DNA from 4 places in the Gracilibacillus sp. JCM 18966 genome. Region 3 is predicted to be linked to each of the others. Evidence: riboswitches for the same ligand, from Rfam matches in the RefSeq annotation. Region 3 holds a riboswitch; each other region holds the start of a gene.
The links. A riboswitch is a leader RNA that binds a small molecule or an ion and turns the genes downstream of it on or off. The one in region 3 is predicted to bind S-adenosylmethionine.
Positions count from the first base shown of each region.

Region 1: linked by a shared signal. The riboswitch ahead of ACZ5N5_RS07335 (phosphoadenylyl-sulfate reductase) and the one ahead of ACZ5N5_RS10060 (SDR family NAD(P)-dependent oxidoreductase) in region 3 are both predicted to bind S-adenosylmethionine.
Region 2: linked by a shared signal. The riboswitch ahead of ACZ5N5_RS18650 (PLP-dependent aspartate aminotransferase family protein) and the one ahead of ACZ5N5_RS10060 (SDR family NAD(P)-dependent oxidoreductase) in region 3 are both predicted to bind S-adenosylmethionine.
Region 4: linked by a shared signal. The riboswitch ahead of ACZ5N5_RS12725 (methionine biosynthesis PLP-dependent protein) and the one ahead of ACZ5N5_RS10060 (SDR family NAD(P)-dependent oxidoreductase) in region 3 are both predicted to bind S-adenosylmethionine.

Region 1 is NZ_AP043883.1:1,514,079-1,518,294, forward strand. Features, by position in the region: gene ACZ5N5_RS07330 (assimilatory sulfite reductase (NADPH) flavoprotein subunit) at 1-1,501, opposite strand, end outside; gene ACZ5N5_RS07335 (phosphoadenylyl-sulfate reductase) at 1,606-2,340, opposite strand; SAM riboswitch class I at 2,422-2,539, opposite strand; gene ACZ5N5_RS07340 (aldo/keto reductase family protein) at 2,694-3,635, opposite strand; gene ACZ5N5_RS07345 (histidine kinase) at 3,832-4,216, shown strand, end outside.
Region 2 is NZ_AP043883.1:3,810,238-3,814,453, reverse strand. Features, by position in the region: gene ACZ5N5_RS18660 (N-acetylmuramoyl-L-alanine amidase) at 1-832, shown strand, start outside; gene ACZ5N5_RS18655 (hypothetical protein) at 846-923, opposite strand; SAM riboswitch class I at 1,217-1,330, shown strand; SAM riboswitch class I at 1,404-1,510, shown strand; gene ACZ5N5_RS18650 (PLP-dependent aspartate aminotransferase family protein) at 1,613-3,409, shown strand; gene ACZ5N5_RS18645 (aliphatic sulfonate ABC transporter substrate-binding protein) at 3,443-4,216, shown strand, end outside.
Region 3 is NZ_AP043883.1:2,095,480-2,099,695, forward strand. Features, by position in the region: gene abc-f (ribosomal protection-like ABC-F family protein) at 1-337, shown strand, start outside; partial or broken gene ACZ5N5_RS10055 (Na+/H+ antiporter NhaC family protein) at 381-1,676, opposite strand; gene ACZ5N5_RS10060 (SDR family NAD(P)-dependent oxidoreductase) at 1,702-2,466, opposite strand; SAM riboswitch class I at 2,539-2,639, opposite strand; gene ACZ5N5_RS10065 (hypothetical protein) at 2,844-3,548, shown strand; gene ACZ5N5_RS10070 (dihydrofolate reductase family protein) at 3,678-4,216, shown strand, end outside.
Region 4 is NZ_AP043883.1:2,658,995-2,663,210, forward strand. Features, by position in the region: gene ACZ5N5_RS12720 (aminotransferase class I/II-fold pyridoxal phosphate-dependent enzyme) at 1-1,048, opposite strand, end outside; gene ACZ5N5_RS12725 (methionine biosynthesis PLP-dependent protein) at 1,041-2,147, opposite strand; SAM riboswitch class I at 2,231-2,330, opposite strand; SAM riboswitch class I at 2,561-2,661, shown strand; gene ACZ5N5_RS12730 (anion permease) at 2,901-3,977, shown strand; gene cobA (uroporphyrinogen-III C-methyltransferase) at 3,970-4,216, shown strand, end outside.

The DNA.
Region 1 (4,216 bases), 580 kb from region 3:
AATCGACCTGGTATAAAAAGTCTGATCGGAAGTGTTGATCACCAAAGAATAGCCAGGTTTTCCCCTTTAATTCAAGCTCTTCTCGTTCCTCTATATATCCTCTGAATGGAGCAACTCCTGTTCCTGGACCAATCATAATAACAGGTGTGCTATCATCAAAAGGAAACTTAAAATTCGGATTTCGATGAACATATACATTCAATTGATCACCAGGTTGAATTCTCTCTGCAATCTCGCCTGAGCACACGCCATGACGATCACGTCCATGGGTGTGGTAGCGAACCGTAGCAATCGTTAAGTGAACTTCATCAGGATTTGCCTTATAACTGCTTGAGATCGAATATTGTCTTGCAGGAATTTTCCTTAACCAGTGCATAAGGGAGGCAGGGTCCAAATTGCTCGGTGTGAAATCAAGGATTAGATCTAGTAAGTCCCTGCCATGTATATATTCCCTCATCTTGTCACTATCCTCTATTAGCTTGGTAAGCTTTTCATTATCAAAAAATCCTGCAGCTTTTTCGAGCATTCCTTTTGTTAGTTTTGTAATTTCAAAGATAGAGGTTAATGCCTCTTGGATCGAGCGAATTTCCCCTTGCTTATTTATAGGTATCGTTTGTTCTGCATTCCAATCTAGTTTATTGATGACTGCCTGAACAAGCTCGGGATTGTTCTTTGGATAGATAGCTAGACAATCGCCTGGTTCATAGCTTAGGTTAGAGTTTTCTAATGACAATTCAATATGTCTCGTTTCCTTGTTCGAGCCTCTTCCACTTAGGTCTATATTTTCTAGGACCTCTGCTGGGTATGGATTACTCTTGGAGTATATTGGTGCTTCTGCAGGGGAGGAGGCGACCTGCTGCTCTGAAGCCTGAGTTTGGCTGTCCTCGTTTAATACTTTTAATACACCATTCATCCATTCCTCGGCTAATTCTTCATAATCGACATCACAATCCACGCGTGGGTGAATACGTGTTGCACCTAATTCCTCTAAACGTTTGTCAAAATCCTTCCCTGTTTGGCAGAAATGCTCATAGGATTCATCCCCTAAAGAGAGGACAGAGAATCTTACACTATCTAACTTAGGTGCTTTTCTCCCTAATAAAAACTCATGGAATTGTATCGCATTATCTGGTGGATCTCCTTCACCGTGTGTTGCGGTAACAATTAAGAGATCCTCCACTTCTTTTAATTTCTTTGCCTTAAAATCATCCATGCTTGAAATCACGGTTTTTCGATCCGATGCCTTTAATTGATCATTCAACTGTTCGGCAATTGTTTGACTGTTCCCTGTTTCTGATCCATATAAGATAGTAATGGTTCTTGTTGCTGTCTCGCTCGTTTTAGTCACTTGCTTCGTCGTTTCAGGTGGTGCTGCTGATTGAGATGCAGCAAGGTAGCCGGCAAGCCAATTTTTCTGTGCATCGTTTAAGGTTGGCAATAATTGATTTAAAATTTCTGTTTGTCGTTCATCAAATGGGCTGTTAACCACTTGTAAGGCCAATAAGATCACCTCTCCATTATATTATGTTATGGGAATATTATTTGATTTTCATTATTCCGATAGTTTTACTTAGTTATAGACATAAAAATTTAACCATCTATTTTCTATGGTGTCGTTGTAGTGTGTAAACCACATTCTGTTTTGTTAAAGGAACTCCATCTACCAGCACGCTCATCGTCTGAATTAGTGACAGGGGAGGTACAAGGTATACATCCAATGCTTGGAAAGTTCTGATCATGTAAAGCGTTGTATGGGAGGTTGTGTTTTTTGATGTAGTCCCAAACATCATCCCAGGTCCAATAGATAAGGGGACATATTTTAACAGATTGGAATCTTTCATCCTTGTTAACAAATTGAGTCTTCGCACGACTTAGGGATTGCTCTCTTCTAAGTCCGGATATCCAAGCAACAGCTCCGCTCAGAACCTCCTCTAATGGTTTTACTTTTCGAAGGTAGCAGCATTGATCAGGATTTCTCTTCCAAAGAGCGGATCCATGTTTTTCTGCTTGCTCCTCTACTGTTAATTCAGGTTGCTTCATCGTTATTTGTAAGGAAGGATATTTGTTTTTCACTTCATCAATCAGATCATAGGTTTCTTGAAAATGTAAGCCTGTGTCGAGAAAAACTAATGAAGCATCTGGCTTCACTCTAGCAATTAAGTCTATTAGGACCATACTTTCTGCCCCAAAGCTACAAGCATAAACGAGTGAGTCTCCATAGCTTTTGTAAGCCCAATTAATGATTTGCTCAGCCCCTTTTGTCGGGTCATCTTCACCAGGCGTGAACTCATTCCAAAAACTTTCTTCATAATGAGCATAGGTAATTGCTTGTTCTGACATATTTCTCCTCCTTTTAATCGTCTTTCTCATCAAAAAAACTTCTTATCTGTTCAGATAAGAAGTCTTGTAATCAATCTACACTTCTTATCTTTCGGGATACAACCTAAAGCTGTCCCGCAGGATTTGGCACAGTGTTCATTTGTAAGAACCTGTTGCCGAGGATTCACTGGGCCTGCCCCTCCACCTCTCTGGATAAGAATTCCTTTTATGAATATTTAATGTAATGATAAACCGAATAACAGGAAATGTCAACATGATTTTTTGTAAAAATTGTTAATATATATTTTTATATATATGCAAATAGTCCAATAGATGGGACGAAAATGGGCAGCTAGACCGCCCATTTTATCACCTTAACCGAGAATTTCCTCTGTTTTAGCTAATGTCTCTTGGGAAAGTGTGATGCCAGATGCCTTTGCATTTTCTTCGATTTGTTCTGGACGACTTGCTCCCACAAGTGCGCTCGCTACATTTTCTTGACGTAGGATCCACGCAATGGCTAATTGAGCAAGGGATAGGTTTTCATTTGCAGCAATGGCCTTCAATTTTTCTACTTTCTCTAGATTGTCTTCCGTTAGAATACGTGATAGATTCATATCCTTTTGAGCTGCCCGACTGTTTTCAGGAATTGCTTGTCCTTTTTTATATTTACCAGTTAGTACACCCTGTGCAAGTGGAGAGAAGACAACTTGTCCAATTCCATGCTTTTTACCTACAGGGATCACTTCTTTTTCGATGTAGCGTTGAAGCATACTGTAATTCGGTTGATTGACGACAATACGATCAAGCAATTTTTTGTCAGCTAGATGAATAGCTTCTGTCATTTGCTCTGCCGACCATTCACTAACACCGATATATAAAACTTTTCCTTGTCTAATTAAATCATCAAGCGCTCGTAATGTTTCCTCTAAAGGGGTGTCTTGGTGGTATCTGTGACAATAGTAGATATCGATATAGTCAAGTCCAAGTCGCTTTAAGCTCGCGTCACATTGTTCTACGATGTGTTTTCTCGATAAGCCGTGGTCGTTTGGACCATCTCCCATTTTTCCGAAAACTTTTGTCGCAAGCACATAGGAGCTCCTCGGGTATTTTCTTAATGCTTTACCGACGACCTTTTCTGCATCCCCTCGCATATAGACATTTGCTGTATCAAAAAAGTTAATGCCAAGCTCATAGGCTTTATCAATAGAGGCGATTGCTTTCTCTTCTTCAACATACCCTCCATATGTAAGCCAGCTTCCTAGACTAATTTCACTTACTTTTAATCCAGTATTTCCTAAACGGCGGTATTGCATATCGATCACTCCTTGTTATATTTTAAGCGCTTTCTTAAATAGTATAAAATAGAAAGAAGGAGGTTGCTAGTAATCTGTTTTCAGATCATTCACTAAATCAACGGTGCATTTCGTTCACAACCAGTTTATAATAAAGGAAGACTTCTTACCATCGGAGAAATTACAGACGTTAGTTTAAGGAAAATGGAGGATCAAGATGCGTTATTTCTACTGGGCATGGCTTATTATTTGGTTTATCACTTGGACGGGGACAACATGGATGGGAGTTCAAGCGGGAGGTAGTGTTGCCTTTCTATTTATGATGTCCGCTTTTGGCTTAGGGGTTTTATTTTTTACCTCTGTCGTAAAATACAAACAGAAGATGCATTTTACTCTATGGCTGCTTTTTCTCGTGATTATCACCATAGCTTTTATTTTACCTAGTTTTTCAACACTCAATCCTTTCGTTTTCCTTTTATTTCTTCTTGTTTTAGTAAGTGCTGCAGAAACCTTTCAAAAACATTACTTTTGGACGATTATGATTCTTGTTTTTCTTTTGTTAACCATTTTTACTTATCCGTATTTTAGCCTTTTTAATGGTT
Region 2 (4,216 bases), 1.7 Mb from region 3:
TAGTTTAAACGATGTTTCTATTACTGCCACTGGTGTTCGGATTCGTTCAGGACCAGGTACAAATTATCCTATTATCGGTTTTACAACAATTGGAGAGTCTTTTTCGGTCGTTGATACTGAAGATCAATGGATAAAAGTAGATTTAAAGAATGGTAAAATTGGATGGATTGCGGGCTGGTTGACGAATCATCAAAGTACCACATACATACCTGAAGAACCATCAGCCCAGGCTACGTCAGATACAGAGCAATCTGTGGAACAAACAGCTACTACAACTACGGTAAGCAATGAGCAGAACTTAAATGGCTTTAATATTGTGCTCGATCCAGGGCATGGTGGCATGGATCCTGGAGCCATAGGACTTGGGGGTATCTTTGAAAAGGATGTCATTATGGAGGTGCTTTCTGAGATAGCAAGTGAGCTCCGTCAAGCAGGTGCAACGGTATTATTAACGAGAAGTAATGATAGCTATGTAGATCATGCCACCCGCTTGAGAATAAGTCATGCTTATCAGACTCATGCTTTTATAAGTCTACATTTTAATGCAAGTCCAATAGTTTCTGCTAATGGAATTAGCACACACTATTTTGGCCCAGATAGTAAAGAGCTTGCCTATGAAATGCAGTCCTCTTTATCTCAACATGTCACAATGAGAGATCGAGGGGTTCGAAGTAGTAATTTCTATGTACTAAGAAACAATCAAAATAAAGCACTCTTATTAGAAATGGGATTTATTACGAATCCTCATGACTTACTCACAATCCGAACAAGCGACTATCAAGATAACTTAGCAGAAGGGATCACCAAAGGTCTTTTAGCTTATTTTAAATAGAGAAGTGGCTGCATCAAATGGATGCAGGCGTTTCTCTATCATCGGAAATATTAATAACGGCAATGCGTGCACCTTTCTTGGCTAATTGCAAGCATGTTTCTCGTCCGATACCACTTTCACCTCCTGTTACGATGGCAACTTTTTTTTGTAGTTGATCATAATAAAACCTCTTTCTAGGATGAGTATGCGCTATTTTTTTGAAAACATAAATGAATGGATTAAAAAAAAGCTATTTCATGTCGATATAAATCATGAATACTCTTAAAAGAAAAATATTCAATAATTTATAAATACTTGTTGACAGTGGTGGTCTACCATGCTAAAGTATGTAATAACTAAATTAAATATAAGTAATCCACTCGGAATTACAATATTTGACAATAAATCTTATCAAGAGAGGTGGAGGGACTGGCCCTATGAAACCTCGGCAACCATTAAGCACAAAAGCTTAATAAAGGTGCCAATTCCACTAAGTGATCATGCTTGGAGAGATAAGAGAGCGAATTATTCACACTGAATCCTCTCTATCTCCATGTAGAGAGGATTTTTTGATCCGATAAAAATTAAATAGCTCTTATCAAGAGAGGCAGAGGGACTGGCCCGATGACGCCCAGCAACCATTAAGCTTCAGCTTAAAAGGTGCTAAATCCTGCAGGAAACATTCCTGATAGATAAGAGGGAGACAGCTGGTAGATAACCAAAGCCTTCTTCTTGTCGAAGAAGGCTTTTCTTTATACTTATATTAATTAAATGAATGGAATATTCAAGGAGGAAACTAACATGACAGCTTTTAAAAATTCAACGTATGATGCGGAGACCTTAAATTTACACGGTGGTCAGGCGCCTGATCCAACAACAGGTTCAAGAGCAGTGCCTATCTATCAATCTACTTCGTTCGTTTTCCATGACACAGAACATGCAGAGAGACTATTTGCACTTGATGAACCAGGAAACATCTATTCAAGAATTGGTAATCCAACTGTCGATGTTTTTGAGAAAAGATTAGCCCTTTTAGAAGATGGCGTTGCAGCAGTTGCAACAGCTTCGGGGATGTCAGCCATCACCCTATCGATCTTAAATCTAGCAAGTGCGGGAGACGAAATTGTTGCAGGTGTGAACTTGTATGGCGGAACCTATAATCTGTTTGCTGTAACATTACCAAGATACGGAATCAACGTAAAATTTGTAGACCCAACCGATCCTGAGAATTTCCGTCAAGCCATCAATGAAAATACGAAAGCAGTTTATGGTGAGATTATCGGAAATCCTGGCCTTCAAGTATTGGATGTAGAAAAAGTTTCAGAGATTGCTCATGAGGCAGGTGTACCATTGATCGTTGATAATACATTTGCCACACCTTATGGTTGTAAACCAATCACATTAGGTGCTGATATTGTGGTTCATTCTGCGACAAAATGGATAGGTGGTCACGGTACATCGATTGGCGGAATTATAGTTGATGGAGGTCGTTTTAACTGGAATTCAGAAAAATATCCTCAATTTACTGAACCAGATCCGAGCTACAATGGAATTCGTTATGCAATAGACTTTGGAACATTAGCATTTATCACAAAAGTGCGTGTCCAGTTATTGAGAGACTTCGGTGCGGCACTTAGCCCATTTAATGCCTTCCAGTTACTACAAGGATTAGAAACACTTCATTTAAGAGTGGAAAGACATAATCGAAATGCTCAGGAATTAGCAGAATATCTAGAAGAACACGAAGCGGTGGAATGGATTCGATATCCAGGATTGGAAAGCCATCCATCACACGCACTAGCGAAGCGTATTTTGAACAATGGCTTTGGCTCAATCATTGTCTTTGGTATTAAAGGTGGACGAGATGCAGGTAGAGATCTAATCAATAATGTTTCTCTATGGTCCCATGTAGCCAATGTTGGAGATGCTAGGTCATTAATTATTCATCCAGCTTCTACTACTCATCAACAGTTAAGTAAAGAGCAATTAGAGGAAACAGGAGTAACAGAAGAGCTTGTTCGTTTATCTGTAGGAATCGAATCAATTCGTGATATTCAAAATGATCTTGATCAAGCACTTGCCAAAGCAACAGGAATCGGTGCAGATGAAGCAAAACAAATCGTCGTAAATGATGAAGGGGTAATTAAATGGGCATTAAATTCTCCATATGAGCGGGTAATCGAGAATGGGGAAGAGGTGACTCGCCAAAAAACATTGGCTATTGTTGGTCTGAGTGGGAAGGAAGCAAGACCGAGCTACCGTCTAGCAAGAAAAATGCAACGTCTTGGATATAAAATTATTCCAGTTAATCCAAGGGAAACAGAGATTTTAGGAGAAAAAGCATACCCAGATTTAAAAAGTGTTCCTGTTCCTATTGACATTGTACAAGTTTTCCGTAGCCCTGATGCTGCGGTAGAAGTAGCAAAAGAAGCGGTGGAAGTTAAACCAAAAGTATTCTGGCTACAGGAAGGTGTTGTTTCACCAAAAGCAGAAGAAGTGGCAAGAGAAGCAGGGTTACAGGTTGTACACAATAGATGTACGTACAAAGAAGCCCAGCGGTTAAGAGGAACAATTTCCACTTATGCTTGTGAAATTTAATAGAAAAGAAAATAAAAAAGGGGACAATCTATCATGAAAAGAATACCATTAATAGATTTACGTAGTTTTTTAGCTATCGCGCTTTTTGGTTTCATTCTTGTTATTGCATCAGGCTGTGCAGCAGAAGGAGAAACAGAGGGAAAGCCTGAAAAAATCCGTTTAGATTATGCTTATTATTCGCCAACAAGCTTAGTATTAAAGAAATTCGAATGGGCAGAAGAAGTTTTTGCGGAAGAAGATATAGAGGTGGAGTGGACATTAAGTCAAGGAAGTAATAAAGCATTAGAGTTTTTAAGAAGTGATAGTATTGACTTTGGTTCATCGGCAGGTGCTGCAGCCTTAATCTCTAAGGAGAGTGGTGCACCAATAGAGAATGTATACATCTATTCGAAGCCAGAATGGACGGCATTAGTAACGAATGAAGGCTCAGGAATTGAATCCATTAAAGATTTAAAAGGAAAGAATGTTGCAGCAACTATGGGAACAGACCCCTTCATCTTTCTAGTAAGAGCATTGGATTCAGAAGGCTTAACGATTAATGATATTACATTGACTAACCTGCAGCATGCAGATGGTGGTTCAGCCCTTGTATCAGGCGATGTAGATGCATGGGCAGGGCTTGATCCACATATGGCAAAATTAGAATTAGAAGAAAATGCGCAATTATTCTTCCGTAATGCAGACTTAAACACGTATGGCTTTTTAAATGTTCGTCAAGAGTTTGCAGACAAATATCCGGAATATGTAAATAAAGTAATTGAATTGTATGAGCGCGCTCGTAATTGGGTTTTAGAGAATCCTGAAGAA
Region 3 (4,216 bases):
ATTAGCAAAATTTCTATTCTACGGCTACAGTGTATTTAAAAAGGTTTCCCAGCTAAGTGGTGGAGAAAAAATGAGGTTGAGATTGGCCCAGCTTATGTATCAGGATACCAATTTATTGATCTTAGATGAGCCTACGAACCATTTAGATATAGATTCATTGGAAGTATTAGAGGAAACGCTTGAACAATACGAAGGCACCATTCTTGCAATATCCCATGATCGTTACTTTCTAAATAAATTATTTGATAGGATTTTCTGGATCGAAGATGGGCATGTGCATGTATGGGAAGGAAACTATGACTGGGCTAAGCTAAAAATGAGTGAGAAAAGAACTTAGCAAAAAAAAATGCCGCATGAGTAAAGACTTCATGCGGCTAAATTTACTGTTTCACTTTTCTACGAGGGAATCCAAACAAAATGGCAGTAATTCCACAAATTCCAAGCAATATTGGATAAAAGGAATAAGGCATAATACTTAAGGGTGATATCGAAGCAAGTCCTGCCACTGCCAGCATTTGGCCACCATATGGTACGATTCCTTGCCAACAAGCGGCGAAAATATCAAGAATACTTGCCGATTTTCTTGGGTCAACATTATACTTGCTTGCAATATCTTTTGCTAACGGCCCCGTCATTATAATGGAAATCGTGTTATTGGCAGTACTAATATCTGCTACACTAACAAGCCCAGCGATACCAAATTCAGCCCCTTTTTTCGATTTGATCTTGTTAGAAACTACATGAAGTAAATAATCTATCCCTCCATTGTATTGAATAATTCCGATTATTCCTCCGATAAACAATGCTACAATTGCAATATCCTCCATATTCAATACGCCTTGTGATGCAGCCTAGAGCAGAGTTGAACCAGTGTAGGAACCATCTATGATACCAATCGCACCAGCAAGGATAATCCCACCGATTAACACAATTACCACATTCACTCCTAAGATGGCTACGATTAATACAGCAAGATAAGGTATAACTTTCGCAAGATTATAAGAATAGTCCTCCAATTGATTGATATGACTTCCTGAAGTAATGAACCATAATATAAGTGCAGTAATCAATGCGCCGGGAAGAACGATAAAAAAGTTTGTTTTAAACTTATCGCTCATCGAAGTGTTTTGGGTTCGTGCGGAAGCGATCGTAGTATCCGAAATCATCGATAGATTATCACCAAACATAGCCCCACCAATCACAGTAGCCATTGCTAATGCCATAGGAATATCCGTTTGATCAGCAATACCAATTCCAATAGGAGCAAGTGCGACGACAGTTCCCATCGATGTCCCCATTGTAATGGAGATAAAACAACCAATTAAAAATAATCCTACCATTAAAAGGTTTGCAGGTAGGAGGGAAAGCCCAAGGTTCACGGTCGCATCAACTGCGCCCATACCTTTTGCTACTTCCGAAAAGGCACCTGCAAGCACAAAAATGATGCACATTAGCATAATATTTTCATGCCCAGCCCCCTTTGTGAAGATTTCAATTTTTTTAGCTAGTTTTACTTTGCGATTCATGAAAATGGCAACAGCTGCCGCAATAATGACCGCCACATTCAGTGGCATATTAGAAAAATCCTTTGTCAACACTCCTGTGCCGATAAATAACAATATAAATATGAGTAAGGGGAATAATGCCGAGGCCTTCCCTTTAGTCTGTTGAGTCATGTTGTATTCCTCCTGTTTATATAGGTTAATGCATGGTCATGCCACCAGTTATGTTAATTGCTTGTCCTGTCATGTAATTCGAATATTTTGAGGCTAAAAAGACCACCACATATGCGACATCTTCAGGAGTTCCTGTTCTTCCAAGTGGCACCTGTGAAAAGTCCTCTTCTCTAATTGCTTCTTCATTCAAACCCCTCAAATTACCACCAATCACTCGTTCTTTACGTTTCATGTCCGTTTCAATAATACCAGGACAGACGGCATTCACATTAATTTGGTCTTGCGCAAGCTCGAGAGCCATCACTTTAGTAAGCCCAATGACTGCATGCTTAGAGGCAACATAGCTCCCCATTAGGCGATAGCCGTTTTTTCCAGCCTGTGAAGCAATATTGATAATTTTACCTCCAAAGCCTTGATCCTTCAGTTTATTCGCAACGACTTGGCTACATAATTGCACACCTTTAGCATTTATATCCATTGTTTTATCCCAATCTTCTTCTTTTATCTCCGTAAAGTAATCCATTGTCGAAATGCCAGCATTGTTCACTAGGATATCTATTTTTCCAAAATGATGAATAACCTGTTTTATCATATTATGGACATCATTTTTGTTAGAGACATCTGCCTGGAAATAGAATAAATTTTCATCATCTGTCTGCTTGGTTTCTTGAATATCAATAGCGGCAACCTTTGCGTTAGATGATAAAAGAGCCTGAACAATAGACTTTCCAATACCGTTTGCTCCACCTGTAACGATGGCGACCTTTCCAGATAAATCAACTTTGAGCATAGAATAACCTCTTTTCTATAATAAAAAACCCTCTTCAAAAGCAAGAAGAGGGTGAAGTAAGATGAATGTCTCTTCTTATCTGTTAGCTATTTGCTACTGGAATTGGCACATTACTCTTAAGAGTTGTTGCCGAGGATTCATAGGGCCAGTCCCTCCCCCTCTCTAGATAAGAACATATAGGAAAGTTAATGCTCTTTAGTTTACAACTAGAAACAAGTTATAGTCAAGTGTTTCACTAGGAATTACACCTGTAAAATTTGCCATTCTTTCGTTAATCATTCTCTCTGCTACTAAACGATGGGAAAAATATTGAATGAATGACAATTTAATGGTAGGTTATAAGAGTGATATAATATATTATTTTAAGAGGTGATGGAATGGAGAAGCATAACACCGAAGATTTACAACAAACGGAAGTAGCAGAGGAACAGGAAACAGAAAAGGAACGATTTGTTTCAAATGAGGAGAAAAAAGAGAACAATTCCTCCATAAATTTTGATTTTGGAGAAAGTGTAAAAGAGACAAAGGGTATTCTGAAGGATGCGATTTTAAGACCACATGCTATCGTGAGCTCTACTCGAACAATCCGTATGGAAACGAGTGCACTAATTTTATTATCATTATCATTATTGATAGGTATTTGTTATTTTCTTTTCTATAAATTTGGATTTGAGGGAATGCTCAGCTTATTTGCAGATGTGGGCGTAATGTTTATCATAACGAGCATCTTATCTTGGATGATTACCTTTGCAATCGGCTATTTTTCTCTTTACTTACTTTTAATGTATTTCGGAGATCGTAAAATGGATCATAAAGAATTGTTAACGAAATATGCGATTGTGAATATTCCTTTTACATTAGTTTTTTGTTTAGTGATTTTATTTTTCGGATTTTTAATGGTAGATTTGTTTGTCGTTACATATGTTTTTGCCTTAATGCTCTATGGGGTAATTCATATTTATCTTTACCTTGTACATATGAGAAAACCGAAATTTGATTTGTACTGGACAATTGCGGGCTACCTATTAGTCTTAATTGTTGCTACACATTTATTGAATGGAATTGATTTTTCAGCATTTTAAAAAGCAGGAGTACACCTCTTGCTTTTTTATTGTTTAGCTAACTCTGTCACTATTAGCAAGATACAAGAAATTTCTCCTCGGAATATATGTTAAGCTAAAGATAAAGTTTTGTTTGAAAGGTGGAGGATAATGGGCAAAGTTGTTTTAGATATCTCGATGTCTCTGGATGGTTATATTAGTGGTCAAAATGATAGTCAGATCCAGCCATTAGGTGATGGTGGAGAGTTTATTCAAAATTGGTTATTTGATGGTAATGAATCAAGCAGTTATAACGATTTCTTCAAGCTTTCTAGTACAAATAAAAAAGTTTTTGACAATACGGTAGCTAATACAGGCGCGATGATAGTTGGGAGGAGAACCTTCGATATTGTAAAAGGATGGGGTGGAAGTCATCCAATTCAAGGTATTCCTATCTTTGTTGTAACACATCAAAAACCAGATAGTTATATAGAAGAGAATACAACGTTCACCTTCGTTACAGATGGGATAAAAAGTGCAGTTGAGCAAGCGAAGAAAGCAGCGCAGGATAAAAATATTAGTATCGGGACCGCACATATTGCACAGCAATGTATTCAAGAAGGTCTATTGGATGAAATGCTACTACATGTATCGCCAGTTCTGCTTGGTGGAGGAATTCGCTTATTTGAGCAAAATAGCAAAGTAAAGCT
Region 4 (4,216 bases), 560 kb from region 3:
CATGTGGAGGCATTGCTGCATGAGACATGGTAGCAGGATGAGAAAGAATAGATTCCACAGCCCCTAAGCTTACGGCAAAGACTGGTATTTCTAGCTTTCTAACGAATCCCTCTATGTCAACATTTTCTGATAATAAAAAGGATAGGACTGCTCCACCACTTTTGGCTTGAGAATGATGAACGTTAAAACCAGGATGATCCGTAAGACCTGGATAATACACTTTTTCAATCGCATGATGTTCATCCAAAAATTTAGCAATTTCAAGTGCAGATTGGCTTGATTTGGTTAGTCGAGTCTCCAAAGTTTTCATTCCTTGAATTAAGGTATAGGAATCCTGTGCACTTAGAATGGATCCAATTGTATTCTGAATAAATTTTAGTTTTGCAGCTAACTCTTCTGTTTTTGCCACAGCTAATCCAGCTACTACGTCACTATGACCAGATAAGAATTTAGTCGCACTATGGAGCACAATGTCTACACCAAGATCTAGTGGATTTTGATACAATGGTGTCATAAATGTATTGTCTAAATAAGTATAGCAATCATTGGCTTTAGCTAACTCCACCACTTTCTTAATGTCAGTGATTTGCAATAAGGGATTTGCTGGTGTTTCCATATAAATAACCTTTGTATTACTTTGAATAGCTTTTTCAATTTCTGCGATGTTTGTCATGTCAACAAAAGTATGGCTAATCGAGAAGCTGGTCAATAGCTGACTGATAAATCGATAGGTACCTCCATAAACGTCTTTTGTCACAACGACATGATCTCCCGCTTCCAATAATAAAAAAGCGGAGGAGATAGCTGCCATGCCTGAAGAAAAGGCATAGCCTGCGTATCCATTCTCTAACTGCGCAATCGTCTTTTCTAAAATTTCTCTGGTTGGGTTACCTGAGCGGCTATAATCGAATGGTCCGAATTCATTTATTTCTTTCTGATGATAAGTAGATGATAAATAAATCGGAGGATTTACGGCACCTGTCACCTTTTCGTTAAATCCTTGTTGTAGCCCTGCATGAATAAGCTTTGTATCAAATTGGTTAGACATGAAGTAATTCCTCCTTGCTCTTTAGTAGTGCTTGATCTAGATCTTCTTTTAAATCTTCTATATGCTCAATACCGACAGAGAAACGTAACAGCCTTTCACAAATACCACGTTTTTCACGTTCTTCTAAAGGGATATCTGCATGCGTTTGTGTTGTTGGATAAGTGATAAAGCTCTCCACCCCACCTAAGCTTTCCGCAAAAGAAATGACTTTTAAATGGGATAAGAAGGGGACAACCATTTGTTTCTCCTTAATCCGGAAACTAACCATTGCACCTTTACCGGGATACAGAATGTCTGTTACTAAAGGGTGCTCCTTGAAAAACTGTTCAAGTGCTCTAGCATTTTCCTGTTGCTTCTCAAGGCGAAGACTTAACGTTTTCATGCCTCGAATAAGTAACATACAATCAAATGGTGACAATACAGCTCCTATGGCATTGTGTAGATGGGTTAGTTTTTCTGCTAACGGTTGATCCTTCACAGCAACTAGTCCAGCAAGAACATCATTATGTCCACCTAAATATTTCGTTGCAGAATGGACGACAATATCTGCTCCTAGTGTAAGTGGCTTTTGGAGATATGGTGTGAAAAAGGTATTATCTACGATTAAAAGCAGCTGGTGTTCTTTAGCGATCTGGGCAACTTTATGAATATCTAACTCGATTAACAGTGGATTTGTTGGCGTCTCAATAAATATTGCCTTTGTTTTCGATGTGATTTGTTCTGCAATTTCTTCTGGTTTCACATAGAGAAAATCGACCGCATATGCTTCACTATAGTGACTAAATAATCGGTATGTTCCACCATAAACATCCTCTGTCACGATGATTTGATCCCCTTTTTCAAATATGGCAAGCACTAATTGAATCGCAGCCATACCGGATGAACAAGCAAATCCCTTAGTGCCTTTTTCAAGGTCGCTTATGGCCTTTTCTACAATATCTCTGGTTGGATTACGCGTTCGCGTATAATCAAAACCGGTAGAATTGCCAATTGTTTCATGCTGGTAGGCTGTCGATAAATAAATAGGTGGCTCGACGGCACCTGTCTTTGGATCAGATTTATTCCCAATTTGAGCTAATGATGTTTCGATATGCTTCATTTCGATCATTCCTCCTACGATATGCTATAAAACGAAAAGGGACTTTCTCCCGATAAGAAGAAAGTCCCCACATTTATACATACTTCTTATCTTCGGTAATTACCTTCTGGATTTAGCACCATGCATAAAATGCTGGTTGCTGAGGCATCATCGGGCCAGTCCCTAAACCTCTCTTGATAAGCTTAAAATATTTAGTTGTTAAAACGTTTTGGAAATACTATACAATATATCATACAATCACCAGTAAAAAAATACAAGAAAAAATTTAAAAAAATTAAACCTAGTAAAACCATTGGTTATAAAGGATTTTTAGTGGATTGCAGTAGCAATCCAAGGAATTGACCTATTGACATTAATTGTATTTACCATTATATTCAATACAAATCATTTAATAACTTAAAACATTATATGCTTTCTTATCCAGAGAGATGGAGGGACTGGCCCGATGAAATCTCAGCAACAGGCATTTGAGGCACTGTGCTAATTCCAGCAAGACAACCTTGGCAGATAAGAAGAAGTATTTAACTTCTACTTTTAGACCAAGTAGAAGTTTTTTGTTTTTTTGAAAGAAAGTAGGATCTCGCTAATAAATCTGGACGCGAGGGTAAGAAAATTAGCGGCAACCCTATACGACATTTTGATGAAGCATTATGTTGATATGGAGAGAAAAGCATTCACGCCCGGAGATTCACTTGAAATAAAAATGCAGGTTTCATTTCTAAGAAGATAAAAATAGAGGAAGTAGGATGAAAAATGTTAGTCATTTTAGCTTTTTTTGCCGCATGTTTATTTGCTTTTAATATCGGCGCGAGTGGCTCTGCCGCTAGTATGGGAGTCGTATATGGAAGTAAGGTAATAAAACATAAAAAAGTGGCATTATTTCTAGCTGGTTCAGGAGCCATAGTTGGTGCTCTTTGGGGAGGAAAGCATGTTACTCATACACTAGGAAAGGGAATTATTCCAGAGGAAATCATGGATGTTCGCATCGCTACAATTATACTGGCCGTTTCTGCGTGTACTTTATTTGTTACGAATTATATTGGTATTCCACTTTCTACTAGTGAGGTAACCGTTGGTGCTATTGTCGGAATTGGTTTGTCTTTTCAGCAAATATATGCCGTTTCTATATTAGAAATCGTCGGTTTATGGCTTCTTATCCCAATTTTAGCTTTTTTTGTGACATATACGCTTGAAAAAGTAAGAATGAAATACCGAGACAAGATAAAGGTCTCATTTTCTAGTAAAATATTAGCAGGACTGTTAATTATAACAGGTATTTTTGAGGCAATAGCCGCTGGTATGAATAATGTGGCGAATGCGTTAGGACCATTGGTGGGAGCAAATTTAGTAACAATGGAGATTGGTTTACCTGTCTTAGCGTTAGTGGTAGCGCATGGTAGCATCTTATTTGGGGGAAAAGTGTTAGATACCAATGCCAAAAAGATCACAAATCTATCACTGGCAAACGGAATTGTTGTTTCAAGCACAACAGGGATATTAGTTATTGCTGCCTCCTTTTTAGGAGTTCCTATCCCAATGACCCAGGTAACGACGACGGCAATTGTTGGAATCAGTGCTACGAAAAGCTGGCAAAATGTTTGGAAGGAAAAAATCATCCATCGTATTGCAAAGGTTTGGATTTCTTCACCAATCATTTCACTAGTGATTTCCTATAGTTTAACCGAAATCCTTATTCGTCATTCTTACTATACTGTAATCTTATTATTCTTAACGATACTTATTACAATCGTGTTAATGAAATATCAAGTAAAGTCAGAAACAAAGCAACAAGAACATCAATTAAGAAGGGAATGGGAAGAGATTGGGTAAAGTATATTTAGTAGGGGCAGGACCGGGCGACAAGGAACTAATTACGTTAAAAGGAATTAGAGCGATTGAAGAAGCAGACGTTATTTTATATGATCGTTTAATTAATCAAGAATTATTAAGCTATGCAAGAAGTGAGGCAGAATTAATTTTTTGTGGGAAAGAACCGAAATTGCATGGTGTTATTCAGGACGAGATAAATCGTTTACTCGTTCAATATGGAACAGAGGGAAAAATCATCA